2 regions of the Paenibacillus suaedae genome follow, and region 1 is predicted to be linked to the other one. Evidence: riboswitches for the same ligand, from Rfam matches in the RefSeq annotation. Region 1 holds a riboswitch; the other holds the start of a gene.
The links. A riboswitch is a leader RNA that binds a small molecule or an ion and turns the genes downstream of it on or off. The one in region 1 is predicted to bind S-adenosylmethionine.

Region 1 (7,807 bases):
TGCCACAAGCGGGATTGTCACGTTGTTCAGCACTTGCTTCGCCCGTTCGCCAGAACCCACATCGAATGATACCACTGCTCCATATCCCAGTGATTGCTTCTCATGCACCTCACGGCCAGGATGATCGGCTAGACCAGGGTAATAGACGTCAGCAATGTCCGACCGTTCACTCAGCCACAGTGCAAGGCGGCGGGCGCTCTGCTCACTCTGATTCATCCGAGCTTCCAATGTCTTCATGCCTCTCATCAGCAGCCAGCTGTCCTGAACCCCAAGCACAGTGCCAAGGCCATTCTGCAATTGCTTCACACGGCGTCCAAGACTCTCGTTGGCTGTAACTGCCAGACCTGCGAGCACATCACTGTGTCCGCCCAAGAACTTGGTGGCACTATGTAAGACTAGATCAACACCAAGCTCAATTGGACGCTGATGATAAGGGGTCATGAACGTATTATCCAGCATGGTGAGCAGACCCTTTTCCTTGGCCCATGCGGTCACTTCTGCAATATCCGTAATTTTGAGCGTCGGGTTGGACGGTGTCTCCATATAGACAGCCTTCGTATTTGGACGAAGCGCAGCCTTCACCTGCTCAATGTCGGTCATATCCACTAAAGTAGACTCAATGTTCAACCGGTTTAAAATGGAAGTCAAGAGACGGTACGTTCCACCATACACATCTTCCGTTACGATAACATGATCCCCTGCCGATAACAGCAAGAATGTCGAAGAGATCGCTGCCATCCCTGATGCGAAGGCAAATCCATTCGTTCCGCCCTCGAGCAGTGCAATATATTGCTCCAATGCCTCACGTGTTGGATTGCCAGAGCGAGAGTAATCGTACTGAGGCGGATTGTAAATGTCCTCATGATGGAATGTCGTAGCTTGGTAAATCGGGACACTGGAAGCTCCCGTACCGGCATCGATCTCACCGCCAAAATGGATCAGCTTCGTCGCAAACCGACGTGATTGCTTGCCTAACTGACCGTCTGATGCTTGATTCGAATTCTGCTCTCTCATCTCCGTTATCCCTCCACTTCTACTCTAGCCGCTTCTATCGCTTGCTCCAAGTCAGCGATTAGGTCATCAACATGTTCAATTCCAACCGAGAATCTTAGCAAGCGATCGTCTACACCAATCTGATCCCGAATCTCCTGCGGAATATCCGCATGGGTCTGAACCGCCGGATAAGTCATCAGCGACTCTACCCCACCCAAGCTCTCCGCGAACGCGATCAATTTCAAGTGGCGCAGGATCGGCTCTACATAAGCTGCATTCTTCAAGCGGAAGGAGAAGATGCCTGTGTTGCCCGACGATTGGCGCTGTTGAATCTCATATCCCGGATGCTGCTCGAGTGCAGGATAATACACATTGTCGATGGCGGGATGCTCTAGCAGCCATTCGGCAATGCGGGTTGCGTTGTACTGATGCCGCTCCATACGAAGGGCAAGTGTCTTCATGCCGCGCATCAATTGATAGGAGTCTGATGGGCTCAGGACAGCACCGATCGAATTATGCAGGAAGGCGATTTCTTCCGATAATTGCTTCCCTTTCGTTACGATCAGACCAGCAAGCACATCATTATGTCCGCCCAAGTACTTCGTTGCGCTGTGGACTACCATATCTGCCCCAAGTTCAATCGGGCGTTGGAAAAATGGCGTTAGCAGCGTATTATCAACGATAGTGAGAATTCCATGCACCTTCGCCCACGCCGCTACCTTCTCGATATCCGTAATCATCATCAAGGGGTTCGTAGGCGTCTCTATAAAGACAGCCTTCGTCTGCGGTGTTCTTACAGACTCAAGCGCATCAAAATCATTCGTATCTACATAAGAGGCCGTCACGCCGAAACGAGACATAATCCGTTCCAGCAGACGATAAGTGCCGCCGTACAAATCGAGGGAAACAATCAGATGATCGCCTGAACTGAACATCGCGAACAATGTCTGTAATGCAGCCATCCCCGAACTACAGGCAAATCCGGCATCCCCACATTCCAAAGCAGCCGCCGCTTCCTCTAGAACAGTACGAGTCGGGCTCTTCGTCCGAATATAATCAAACCCCGTGCTCTGTCCAAGCTTCGGATGCCTGAATGCAGTTGCTTGGTAAATCGGATAATTAATAGCTCCCGTTTTTGGTTCATGAACCGATCCAATTTGAGCTAATCGACTTTCGATGCGGTAGTTCTCTTCGTTGCGTTCGATCATAGTTGATGAGCCCCTTCCTTGCGCGGTACGGCTTTGCCCAATTCGTAAGGTGTTTCTTGATATACGTAGTAGTTCAGCCAATTTGAGAAGAGGAGGCTGGCATGCGCACGCCAAGTGGAGTAAGGCTTGCGGGAAGGATCGTTATTCGGGAAATAATTTATCGGAATGTCCATCTCCATCCCCTTTGCAATATCGCGGTCATACTCCCACTTCAGTGTACAGGGATCGTATTCCGAATGACCGGTCACGAATATTTGCTTCCCATCATGTGTCGCTACCAAATACACTCCTGCTTCTTCCGACTCCGCTAATATTTCTAACTCGGCAATCTTCGCGACATCCTCTCTCCGAAATTCCGTATGACGGGATTGCGGTACAAGAAACATCTCGTCGAAGCCGCGTGTCAGATTCACATTTTCCTTAGTTAGTACATGCTCGTATACACCGAAAATTTTCTGATCCAGTGCATATTTCGCAATTCCATAGTGATGATAGAGGCCCGCTTGTGATGCCCAGCAAATATGGAACGTGGAAGTTACATTCTCCTTAGACCATTCCATAATGCGGCACAACTCATCCCAATAGTCTACATTTTCAAACTTCATCTGTTCGACAGGAGCACCCGTAATGATCATGCCATCAAACTGCTCTCCTTCAATATCTTCAAATGTTTTGTAGAACGAAGATAAGTGCTGTGCGGACGTATTTTTTGATGTATGGCTTGCTGGATGAAGGAGCGTCACCTCAACTTGCAGCGGCGTGTTGCCCACTAAGCGCAGGAGCTGGGTTTCCGTAGTCTCTTTCGTCGGCATCAAGTTGAGAATGATGATTCGCAGCGGACGAATATCTTGATGATAGGCTCTCGTTTCGTCCATGACGAAGATATTCTCCTGGGTCAAAATTTCTTTGGCCGGCAAATGATCCGGAATTTTAATCGGCATTGACGCTCTCCCCCTCGAAAATGGTAATTGGATGGTGTCGGCACATGAAATCAATTTGGCGCAACCGCAAACAAGCCTGACTTGAAACGGCACAAATGGCTAGAGACATACAAAAAAGACCTTCCTCGACTACGAGAAAGGTCATGTTATACATGCTCATGAGCCTCTCTCATCTGTCAGTAACGACTTCCATCGTCCCTGCAAGAATTAGCACCGTGCGTCGCGCTTCATACTGCGCATCGCCGGTTGCCGGGCTTCATCGGGCTTGTCCCTCCACCTACTCTTGATAAGATTGCTTATATGAATATTCATTTGATTTGGCCTTGGTAATAATGTACGGCAAAGAGAAGCTGTTCGTCAAGAGGGGAACACAACAAAAAATCACGATTCCACCCCCTTCGCATACGATACATTATTGACGAATTCCGGCAATGGATTTTGTCTTGAAAGGTTGAAGTACGAGCGTTATACTTAACAAGGTGCGTCGAAGCCTTACTTAATTATTAAAATCGAAGGCAACAATCGTTCCTTCACTGGACGCATGATATATAAAGTCACGTACAATTATTCAAGCTGAGGTGAGTTCGGATGGATGGCGACCCGAGGTCGTTCCGTAGTACGTACGTACAACCGAATATTACGATTCGACAGGCAGCGGCAAGTTCGCAGTCCAATGTCGGGATTCGTGCCTCTGCAGAGAACCTAGTTCACTAATTGTGCCTAGGCTTATATCACGTGCGCGAACGACGGACTGCGCATGCCCAGCCTTGTTTCGAGTCGTCTGGTAACATTTAGACGATGCGCATGTCGCAATGGCGACAGCGTCAAGGAGTGAGTGCAATGAAAATCCGTCTGGTCAACGAGGGCGTCTTCACGACTGAGGAAGATATCAATGTCACATTAACACCGCCAGAGAATGGCTTCTACTGGATCGATGCTGACATTGAGGATTTGGTCGTTCTGCAGCCATTATTCAACATGCATGATTTGGCAGTTGAGGACTGTATGAGTGAAGAAGAGCAGCGTCCCAAAATCGAAATTTATGAAGGTCATTATTTTATCGTGTTCAACAGCATTCGCTTTGACGATGAAGAGATCTTTTTACGCTCATTGAACATTTTCCTCGGCAAGCACTTCATTATTACCGTAACAAAGCAGAAGATTAACGAACTGCGTATGGTGAAGCCTGTATTGTGGGAGCAGCAAGCGAGTACGCCTGACCTTATGCTCTACCTGCTCATTGACTTGGTTGTCGACAACTACTTCACAGTAGGAGATCGAATTGAAGCGAAGATCGACAAGCTTGAGGAAGAGCTCATTATGAGCACGAAGAAAGAACATCTCAATGAAATCATCAGCTTGCGAAGTGAGATTCTATGGCTCAAGAAGGGTCTTGGCCCTCAAAAAGAGGTACTGCTTGTCCTCTATCGTAAGGAATTGCGGCTGATCGGCGATGACCTGCAGAAGTACTTCCAGGATATTTACGAGAATGCCGTCAAAGTATCGGAGACATTCGAAACGTTCCGCGACCTTATGGGCAACTTACGTGAATCTTATCAGCTTAGCATCGCGAATCGCGCAAACGATATTATGAGAGTGTTCACAGCCATTACAACTATATTCATGCCGCTAACCTTAATAACAGGGATCTACGGCATGAACTTCGGATATATTCCAATTATGGACTGGGAGTACGGCTCCTTGTATATGATCGGATTCATGCTTGCGCTTGGTATCTTTATGTTCTACTTATTCCGCAAGAAAGATTGGATTTAATAATCAGCGGGGGTGTTCTAAAGTCATTTGATAATGACCTTGGACACCCCCGCTTTGTTTTCTTTGCATTACCATATTCCCGATTATCCCCATTTGCTCACCTTGTTCGCCGATGACGAAAAACGAAGCCAACCACTGCGAATTGTTTTTCGCTGCTTTCCAAACAAAATAGCAAGACGCCCCTAAACTAGCCTAAACAGCAGAATAAATTCATTAACGAGCTCGGGCATACGTCCTTCGAATATGGCATCCGTCAGCTAGCCGCCTGTGCAACGCTGCTGCTTCTCGCTCTGCTTCGATGCAGAAGCCGCAGCAATCGAATCCGCTCATAGTTCGCTTGTACCTCGGCATAAGATTCGTCCAATGCCGATTCTCCAAATGCCTTCACATAGATTGGCTTCAAGTATTCATCGCCCAGTTCATCGAATGCCAGCTCTATCGTTGCCCGCTGCTCTTCCGGCATAGATTGAAGCTCCGATTCAACCAGCATGCACACATTATAGCCTTCACGTTCTACCGTCTCAATGCGCATAATGAGTTCACGCCGATCTACCTGAAGAAGCTCTATCAATTGCGCAATCGATAACTGCTGCTGCAAGCCTTCCAGCAATACACGGTGGTCTGTCAGCTTGGAGAGCTCTTGATTCTGCTTCGATTCCCATTCGGAATAGACCCACTTCGCGAACTCCTCTTCGGATACAACGGAGGATATCCAATCCAGCGGGAAAGTTGATGTCCTTTCAAACCCCTTCGCAATTGCAATGATATCTGCTCCATAGGATGCCAGCTTTGCTTCTCCGAATCCAGGAAGCTGCTTCAGCTCTTCCAAGGTGTGCGGAAGCAAGGCACTGACCATACGAAGCATACGATTCGTTGCAATCCAATAAGGGGCCCGGCGCAGCTTGCTCGCCGTCTCCCTACGCCACTTCGCAAGCTGTTCATATACCTCGGATCGGGCATATAAATCCGCATAGCAGGCAACCCATTCATTGCGTTCCTTCATTCTGCGCTCGTGTATATCGGCCTCCGGCACAAACCCAATAGTCAGACGGTACCCAGCGTGCAGCAAACGCGCCATGCCACGCCGCATAGCCGCCCGCATCTCGGCCCATACCGCCCCCTCGAACCATACTTCGGCAGGCTGTCCATCTGGTTCCCAGAGTAAGATCCACTTCCCCTCATCTACTCCAGCCGTAACTAATCCATATGCGGTTTCACGAGAAGAATCTACTCCCCTCTTCCGCTTACGAGAAGACACCATCTCCCCATCGTCCAGCACCATTCGCTCTAATCTGGCCATCCATACAATTTGCATCAACTATGCCCTCCCTATTCGATAGACTTGATAATGATACAACCTCTCCGATTGCTGCGACCTTCTATTCACTTCTATCGGACAAAAAAGAAAGCACCTCATCACGGTACGTATATACGCATCGCAATGAGGTGCTTCCTCGTCCTAGTTATGAATTTATTACCATTATAACATGCTCTTCTCCAGTGTCAATTCCTGTATTTCTATTTCTAAATGTTGGACGCTACTATATAATAATATCATCTTATTGGAGCAGCAGATAAGGGAGGCTAACAATGAGCAATCATGATCTTGATTTTCTATCGGACAGCACAGAGACAACAACAACACGCTTCGTCACCTTTGTAGGGCACAGCTATCGGCGCTTTGATTTGGCGATTACATCTACAGGCCGTTTTTACGGTAAGAAGCTCGTTACCGACTTGCAGAGCGGGCTGACCGCCATTCTCGGACAGGACGATCTCAAGGAAGAAGGTTATTTAGAATCCTTTTATCGCTTGTCGGAGGAAGAGGGAGAAGAGCTTCGCGGCTTCCTGTACATGGTCATAGGCGAGGCGCATTTCACCGATTAAGCTGATGACTCGGATGCACGAACCCAACCTTCATACAGCACTTATGATCAAAAAAGGGAGGAGCTTCTGCTCCCCCCCTTCATTCTACCGCTCATGTTCGTTACATTCCGACGTACGATATCATACTTTTCATTTCCAGACGCTCAAATATTGCACTGACGGACTCGCGCTCTGGCGCAAATACACAGACATCCATCTGGCATTCTACCGGCACATCGCAGTTGATGCGCGCAAGCTGTCGTGACAAATGGAGCATCTCAAGGTCGGACTCAATCTTCGTCCGTACACCCTTCGCAAGCTCCGGCAAATTCTCCAATATTCCCTCAATGCTCTGATATTGATGGATCAGCTTATGTGCTGTTTTCTCACCTATCCCTTTCACGCCTGGATAGTTGTCCGCAGTATCTCCCATAAGCCCCTTCACATCAACCACCTGCTCTGGAGTCAGCTGACGCTCCTCCATAAGTGACAATGGAGAATAGACTGCATAATTGCCATGCCCCTTCTTCATAATGATCACAGTCGTCCGATCATGAACAAGCTGCAGCATATCGTGGTCGCCTGTCAGGACAAAGACATGCATATCATCACGGAATAAGCGCGACAAGGTTCCGATACAGTCATCTGCCTCGAATCCTTCAGCCGATATATTAGGGATGCCGAATCCATCCATTACATCCCGAATGAGTTGAAATTGTGGTACCAGATCCTCTGGACAATCGGGACGATTTGCTTTGTACGCTGTGAACTGTTCTGAGCGAAATGTCTTGCTCCCGAGATCCCAGCAGCATGCAATATGCGTCGGCTCGAACCGTTCTACCGCATCCCAGAAATATCTCATAAAGCCATACACCGCATTCGTTGGTGTTCCATCCTTCATTCGACGAATAGAACCGCCGTACGCAGTAGCGAAATAGGCGCGAAATAAGAGCGCCATTCCATCAACGAGCAGTAAGCGCTGCTCCTTATTATCATTCAATTGTACTTCCATCGGTATGGATT
Region 2 (7,807 bases), 650 kb from region 1:
ACTGGAGCAGGTACACGTTCCACAGCTGCAAGCAAGCAGCCTATCTGAATCCGTGTCTGCACGCGTCGTAGCCGAAATGAATAACGTCCATCCCATCTCGAACTTCTCGTGGACGATGGTTCCCATGATGCTGCTGCTGGCTTCCTTCGTTGGCTGCATGCAGTTCACCATGGAAATGAATAAGGCTGCCAAAGCTATTAAACAAAAATGTGGCCAATGGACACTCCTGACAACTCGCTCCCTGCTCAATATTGTGGCCTCCTTGATCATTACAACGGTCGGCACGGGAATGGTGGCACTGATGGGTGTTCATTCTGAACAAGGCTTCGGCATGATGTGGCTATTCCAACTCGCTTACGTCATCGCGTTTCTATTTGTCGCTCAGTTGTCCTTTTACATCTTCAGCGATGCCGGTGCATGGGTCAATATTGCGCTGCTGTCGATCCAGTTGATCACATCGGGAGCTTTGCTCCCGCGCGAACTGCTGCCATCTTTCTATCAGAAAATCAGTGAATTCTCCCCTGGCACCTATGCCGTAACTGGCATTATGAACCTAGTGAACGGGGGCCCAGCTATATCGGATTCAATCCATGCGCTCTTGCTTATCTTGACTGCGGTCATCCTGCTGACGACTGTTATTGTTGGAGGGGTACAGTTATTGCAGCGCAAACCTAAAGAACAGGGACAGCTAGCTTCGTAAGCAAACTTATTTATGATGTGTAGACACAACGAGATACCGCGAAATACGCATTACATGGCAATGAAGCGCCATCCGCCGCATTTTTACGGACAGATGGCGCTTTATTCCTTCCTCACGATACAATTTGCTCCAGCTTCACGATTGCCTTGTATACCTCCTCCGAGGTTACGCCTTCTGGCTTCATCAGCTGTATGGATTCCTGTGGGAGAGTCGCTTGCCGCGCAATGCTCTCCAACGTTGGACGGTCTTCCGCAGATAATCCAAGGTCACCTAGTCGATAAGGTAAGCCCAAATCTTCGTAGAACGGCAGCAAATTCTTCACTTCCGCAACATTATCCTCCAGCACCAATTGAACGAGGATGCCGTACGCGACCTTGTCTCCGTGCAGCAAATGATGTGTCGCTGGCGCAGCAGTGAGACCATTATGAACCGAGTGTGCTCCAGCTATTCGACCAAGATGATCGCCGAAGCCGCCAACAAGGCCGCCTGTCATAATGATCGTCTCCGCTACCTCTACGAACGCATCGGATAGCTGCTTCTGCTCTGCGTCGTGAATGCTCTGCCGTCCATGTTCCAGAAGTGCAGTCTGGCATAGACGAGCCGTAAGATGCGCAACCTGCACAGCGGCTGAACGATGCTTCAAACCACGAATGAGTACATCCGCCTCATACCATTTCGCTAATGTATCGGCAATCCCTGCGCGCAGATAATCAACAGGTGCATGCAAGGCTATGCGTGGTTCAAGCAGCACCATAAGTGTGCTTTTCGGAAAAACGGTATAGTGTGTGAATTGTCCTTCTTCGTTATAGAACACGCTGAGCGGCGTCCATGCTGCGCAATTCGAGGCGAGCGTCGGCACGAGAATCGTATCCAGCCCCGATGTATTGCCTGCTGCCTTGACCAAGTCCATTACCTTGCCGCCGCCGAGTCCAAGAATGGCATCCGCTCGTTCGGCCTGTGCATAGCATGCAATCCGATGCGCTTCCTGCAAGGTGCATTCTCCTTGATAGCGAAGATATATCAGCGTTATGTTCGTCTCCTTCGGCAAATAGGGCTGCGCCGCCTCCAAGGAGCGATCACCATGCACGACAATCACTCGTTTGTATTGATACGGTGCCAATAATGTATCTAGCTTGTCCAAGATGCCCGCTTTACAATGATAGATTGCCGGTGTGCCTCTAACGACGATAGCTTTCTCTTCCTTCGTCATCGATGTCACTTCCTTTTCAGCATCCACTCTGGTTTGCCGAAGCCTTTGAACTGTTCATCTATTGTTTTCTCGAAATCGGCCGATTCAACTGCTTCCTTCAAGTCCTTAGCGAATTGCTTGTCCAAATCAGCTGTATTCACAACGACACGATTGCGGTAATCATCTGGCATATTTTCGAGCTTCAGAGCATCGAGCAGGTTCATTTTCGCAGCAAGTGCGAAGTTCCCCGGAACAAGAGACAGGTCAGCGCTGTCTACTGCGCGCGGAAGCTGAGCAGCCTCGATTGGCTGTAGAACAAGATGCTTCGGATTGTCCTTCACGTCCTTCTCCGATACACGCAGTGGATCGATGTCCTTGTTCACGGTAATGAGTCCTGCATCTTGCAGCAAGCCCAATGTACGCGCCAGGTTCGTCGGATCGTTCGCAATCGCTATTGTACTTCCGTCAGCAACTTCATCCAAAGATTTGAACTTGGACGAGTAGATGCCCATTGGAGCCGTCGGTACGGAAATAAGCTCGGACAACTCAATTTTATTTTCTTTCGCGAAGTTCTCCATGTAGATTTTGTGCTGGAACAGGTTCGCATTCAAATCTCCATTCGACAATGCCAAGTTCGGCTGCACATAATCTCCGAATTCAACCAACTCAATGGAATAGCCTTTCTTCTCCAATATCGGCTTAATCGCCTTCGTTATCATATCGCTATAAGGGCCTGCTGTTGCGCCGATCTTGATTGCTTTGCTTTCTTCCTGCTTTGCGTCTCCTGAACCCGTTGATGCGTCTTTGCTGCCGCATCCAGCGAGCAAGCCAATTGCTAGAATAAGAGATAGGACGAGAGCTGCTTTCTTCATAAATGATGACCTCCGTATGGATAATATTTTTGTATCATTTCGGTGCATTAAGACTGGTTTTCAGCACCAAGTAGGTTGCAGGAACTCGAACCATGCTTTCGAAGTAAGTGCAAGATTCGATGCCGCGTTGCTTCCTAGGTATGACTTTTTGAACAAAAACGAATGCATTATCGCTTGTCTACTTTCTTTGCAATAAAGTCTCCTCCGTACTGAATGATCTGCACCAAGCAGATTAGAATGATTACCGTGGTAAACATTACAGTGTTGTCGTAGCGATAGTAGCCGAACCGAATCGCCAAATCGCCGATTCCGCCTCCACCGACTGTACCAGCCATTGCCGAATAAGCGACAAGACTGATTGCCGTAATGTTCACGCCTTGAATGATGCCTGGCTTCGCTTCAGGGAGAAGTACATCCTTAATGATCATCCACGGTGTTGCACCAATGGAGATTGCCGCTTCGATGACACCTTTGTCAATCTCGCGCAGCGCCGTCTCTACCAAGCGGGCGAAGAACGGAATTGCCGCAATCGAGAGCGATACCGAAGCAGCCGTCGGGCCTATCGTTGAACCGACAATGAGCTTCGTCAGCGGCAGCAGTGTCACCAACAAGATGATGAACGGAATTGAGCGAATCATGTTGACGATGAAGCCTAGCACATTTTTCGTAAACGCATTTTCGAGGAATAGCCCCTTATCGGTTACAAATAATAGAATTCCAATGGGAAGACCCAGAATTATGGCAGCAAACAGCGAAATTCCAACCATATAGAGCGTCTGGACAAATGCTTTGCCCAAGTCCGGCAGCAGTTGGATGATCGAATCACTCAGCATGATGGATGACCTCCAATCGATAGGTTCGTTCTTTGATGTAGTCGAGTGCTTGCCGCAGCTCTGATACTTCTCCATTCAGCTCCAAGATCAGAATGCCTAGCGGGTTGTCATGGATGTATTCAATTTTGCCATGCAAAATATTTGCTCTAACCTTGAAGTTCGTCATTACATCAGTAATGATTGCTTCCTCCGCTTGCGGCGCCACGAAGTGAATCTTCACGATCATTCCTTTGCAATGCTGAATCAATCGTTCTGGAAGATTGAATTGGAACAGACTGCTGATGAACGAGCGCGTCATCGGATGCTGTGGATCAGAGAAAATGTTATATACCGGCCCCTCTTCTACCACATTGCCGTTCTGCATCACCGCCATCCGGTCACAGACGTCCTTCACCACTTCCATTTCGTGCGTAATCAATACAATCGTCAGGTTAAGCTCGCGATTGATTTTCTTCAGCAGCTCCAAGATTGACTGAGTCGTCTCAGGATCCAGCGCAGACGTTGCTTCATCACACAGCAGCACATGCGGTTCATTGGCCAGCGCTCTGGCGATACCTACTCTCTGCTTCTGCCCGCCGCTGAGCTGAGCAGGATATACATCTCGCTTGTCAGCCAAGCCGACCATTTCAAGCAATTCAAGGACACGCGGTTCAATCTCTGCCTTCGACTTGTTGTTGGCCTTCAGAGCAAATGCAATATTCTCAAATACCGTCTTGGAGCGGATAAGATGAAAGTGCTGAAAGATCATGCCGATCTTCAGTCTTGCCTGTCGCAAGCTCTCTCCTTGCAGCTTCGTCAAATCAACGCCATCGATGAGTATACTCCCAGATGTAGGTTCCTCCAGCAAGTTGATGCAGCGCAGCAACGAGCTTTTCCCAGCACCGCTTCGTCCGATAATCCCGTAAATTTCTCCCCTATTGATTCGAAGAGAGACGTTATTTACGCCGATGACGGTCGATGTCTTGCTTCGATACTCCTTAACCAAACTCCGAATTTCAATCATTTCACACACCCCGCCATTCTGTTGCTATCACCTGGATGAAAACTAAAAAAACTAAAAAGCCTCTTTCCCTAAGAGAGAAAGAGGCTGAATTGGCAGTATCGCCACACTTATCTCTCAGAATGGAATCATTCCGTAGGATTTAGCACCGTTTACTCACAGGTAAGGTTGCCGGACGTCATAGGGCCTAGTCCCTCAGTCGCTCTTGATAAGGTAGTATGAAGTTGTCGTTTGTTGTTGAAGATAATACATCTGAAAATATGAGTTGTCAACAATATTTTCATTTCATTTTCAAAAAAGGTAATGAAGCATGATCCATCATACTGCCTTACCTCACATTACAGCCTTTACTTCGTATCACCGAATATTTCCTTATTTTTCGCATACGACCTTCTCAAACTAAAGTAGTTGCCCGCGGCGAGAATAATCAAGAACAATACAGAAGGGCCAATGACGTCCATCCAAGGCTTGTCCGGTCTAAATAACAACTTCTGTCCAATCGTTACAATGAAAAAGATGCCGAATGCACTGAGTGAGATCATCAACACTTCTCGCCGCTTTTTGCGATACCCTCTATCTGTTGTTACATCCCGGTACTCCAATCCAGTGAATATATAGCGGAGCATAAAATAGATTGCATAGAAAAAGACAATTCCTAAACTCATCAGCACATTCTCTGAATAATCCCCCATGAGGATGCCACGAATCCCATTCAGAAGTAGCAAGCCGATAATCAGATAGAGCGCTTCAATTTTGAACTTATTTTTCTTCTGAATCACATACTCATCATTGCTCTGGTTGCTGGATGTAAACCATTTGTTGATTTTCATGCTGTTACCCCTCCCAGAAAAGTTCATCTAAAGTCTTGCCTAACGCCTTCGCAATCGCAATGCACAGCTGGAGAGATGGATTGAATTCCCCCTTCTCAATCAGACCAATCGTCTGCCGGCTCGCGTTGACTGCGTTCGCTAATTCCTGCTGTGTCATGTCTTTCTCCACACGCGCCATCTTTAACTTCTGATTCATGCTCGACCCTCGTCCTTCATCAATCTCGCCAATACAATGTAATATATATATGTCATTATGTAATGTATATTTTACAATTTAATTAATTTCTGTGCAACCTATTCGCAGATACATAATTCCCACCTCATGGAACCATTCTAAATGAGACTGCACTTGCTACGAACAATGATATAGCGCTTACAATTTCCACTTTACAGATAGGCAAGAAGACAGTAAGATAAGATCACACTAAGTTGTATACAAGTATACTTGTTGTACTTTACAGCATGATCACAGGAGTGAATACAGCATGAAATTAGGCATGATTGGCCTTGGAAAAATGGGTTTCAACCTCGTAGATAACATATTGCAGCACAAGCATCAGGTAGTCGCTTTTGATGTAAATGCTGAACAACGTCAAAAAGCAGCTGACCTAGGAGCAATTCCTACAGATACAATTGAAGAACTCGTATCGAAGCTGGATGCTCCAAAGATCATCTGGATGATGGTTCCAGCTGGAGAAATCGTGGATCAAGTGGTAGACACTCTGCTTCCTCTTCTCTCTCCAGGAGACATTGTCATTGACGGAGGAAATTCACATTATAAACAGTCCATCACTAGAGGCGAGAAAGTGCATGCACTGGGTGCCCATTACTTCGATATCGGAACATCCGGCGGAGTATCTGGCGCAGCTGAAGGCGGCTGCTTCATGATTGGCGGCAACCAAGAAGTATTCGCTACACTTGAGCCACTGTTCAAGGACATTGCGGTAGATCAAGGATATTTGTATGCAGGCAAGAGCGGAAGTGGACATTTCCTGAAAATGGTTCACAACGGTATTGAATATGGAATGATGCAGGCGATCGCGGAAGGCTTTGAAGTATTGGACAAGAGCGACTTCGATTTCGATTACGAACAAGTTGCACGCGTATGGTCCAACGGATCGGTAATCCGCAGCTGGTTGATGGATCTGACGCAAAATGCTTTCTCCAAAGATCCGAAGCTGGACAGCATTCGCGGCGTTATGCAAAGCTCTGGCGAAGGCAAATGGACAGTGGAAACTGCACTGGAGCTGCAAGCAAGCGCACCCGTTATCGCGATGTCCCTCTTCATGAGATATCGTTCGCTTGAGTCCGATTCCTTCCATGGTAAGGTAGTTGCTGCACTGCGTAATGAGTTCGGCGGACATCAAGTGGTAACGAAGGAATAGTCAGTTCCTATTTCGATAGCGAAGATAGAATCACCACAAGCCCGATGGTCGCGCCATGCAGCACTGTGGTACAATCAGAACCAAATCTCTAAAGTGAGATATGGGTTCAGGAAACCAATCATGAGGAGAGTTCACGCATGATACACTATCCGAAACAGTGGCTGCAGGGCGCATCCCTTGGGGAATCCATCGCCTGTGAGCTGCGATTGCAAATTATTAACGGCTCCATCAAGCCGGGCGAAATTATATCGGAGAATCGAGTGGCTGCCGACTTCGGCACCAGCCGCTCTCCCGTTCGCGAAGCATTGAAAACGCTCTCTAACGAAGGGCTTATCCGCTTGGAGCGCATGGGTGCTGTTGTCTTAGGGCTTAGTCTTATCGATGTCGAAGAGCTGTACGATGTTCGCTATCTCATTGAGAGCTTTGTCCAGCAGCGGCTCGCCATCGTGAACACAGATGGTCTGATTCTGACGCTTCTGCAGATTATCGACAAGATGGAACTCGCGGTTAAGTACAATGATGCCGTTGAATTCGCTTATCAGGATTTATCGTTCCATGAAGCGATCATTGCTGCAGCGGAGCATAAACGCATCATGCATCTGTGGACGAGCATTCGACTGATCGTGAAGACCGTCATGCTGATGACAACGGAAGAAATATTCTCTGAGGGAGAAGCGAAGCTGTTCACTGTAATTGAGAAGCACCGTACGATCGTAAGAGGACTCCAGTCGAAGGATACTCATACGATCCAGCAGGTTGTCTCAGCCTACTTCGCCGACTCGAACCGTACCTTGCATGTCAGCTTGCCGCATTCGTAACGGCAAGCTGCAAGGATACAAAGCTTTTTTAATTTTAAGTTGTCGACAAGTATTCAAGTTTGTTTTGGAAACGCTATATTTGGAATCATTCATAACAATCGGCACTTTTCAAAAGGAGGCTCGTACATCATGAGCACACTATTCGGAATGAGTCACAATGTGACATTACTATTTTGGACA

Region 2: it holds a riboswitch for S-adenosylmethionine, as region 1 does, so the genes downstream of both, RQP50_RS00515 (methionine ABC transporter ATP-binding protein) here and metA (homoserine O-acetyltransferase MetA) in region 1, are expected to answer to the same signal.

What each region holds. Positions count from the first base shown of each region.
Region 1 covers NZ_JAVYAA010000001.1:756,856-764,662, reverse strand. Annotated here, with positions in the region: gene RQP50_RS03395 (trans-sulfuration enzyme family protein) at 1-1,014, opposite strand, end outside; gene RQP50_RS03390 (aminotransferase class I/II-fold pyridoxal phosphate-dependent enzyme) at 1,020-2,201, opposite strand; gene metA (homoserine O-acetyltransferase MetA) at 2,198-3,142, opposite strand; SAM riboswitch class I at 3,309-3,435, opposite strand; gene corA (magnesium/cobalt transporter CorA) at 3,983-4,918, shown strand; gene RQP50_RS03375 (HRDC domain-containing protein) at 5,172-6,233, opposite strand; gene RQP50_RS03370 (DUF3055 domain-containing protein) at 6,509-6,805, shown strand; gene RQP50_RS03365 (5'-3' exonuclease) at 6,906-7,796, opposite strand.
Region 2 covers NZ_JAVYAA010000001.1:111,056-118,862, reverse strand. Annotated here, with positions in the region: gene RQP50_RS00535 (YhgE/Pip domain-containing protein) at 1-700, shown strand, start outside; gene RQP50_RS00530 (iron-containing alcohol dehydrogenase family protein) at 813-1,910, opposite strand; gene RQP50_RS00525 (MetQ/NlpA family ABC transporter substrate-binding protein) at 1,916-2,761, opposite strand; gene RQP50_RS00520 (methionine ABC transporter permease) at 2,929-3,594, opposite strand; gene RQP50_RS00515 (methionine ABC transporter ATP-binding protein) at 3,584-4,597, opposite strand; SAM riboswitch class I at 4,702-4,809, opposite strand; gene RQP50_RS00510 (DUF6773 family protein) at 4,942-5,424, opposite strand; gene RQP50_RS00505 (helix-turn-helix transcriptional regulator) at 5,429-5,620, opposite strand; gene gnd (phosphogluconate dehydrogenase (NAD(+)-dependent, decarboxylating)) at 5,910-6,809, shown strand; gene RQP50_RS00495 (GntR family transcriptional regulator) at 6,950-7,627, shown strand; gene RQP50_RS00490 (GntP family permease) at 7,757-7,807, shown strand, end outside.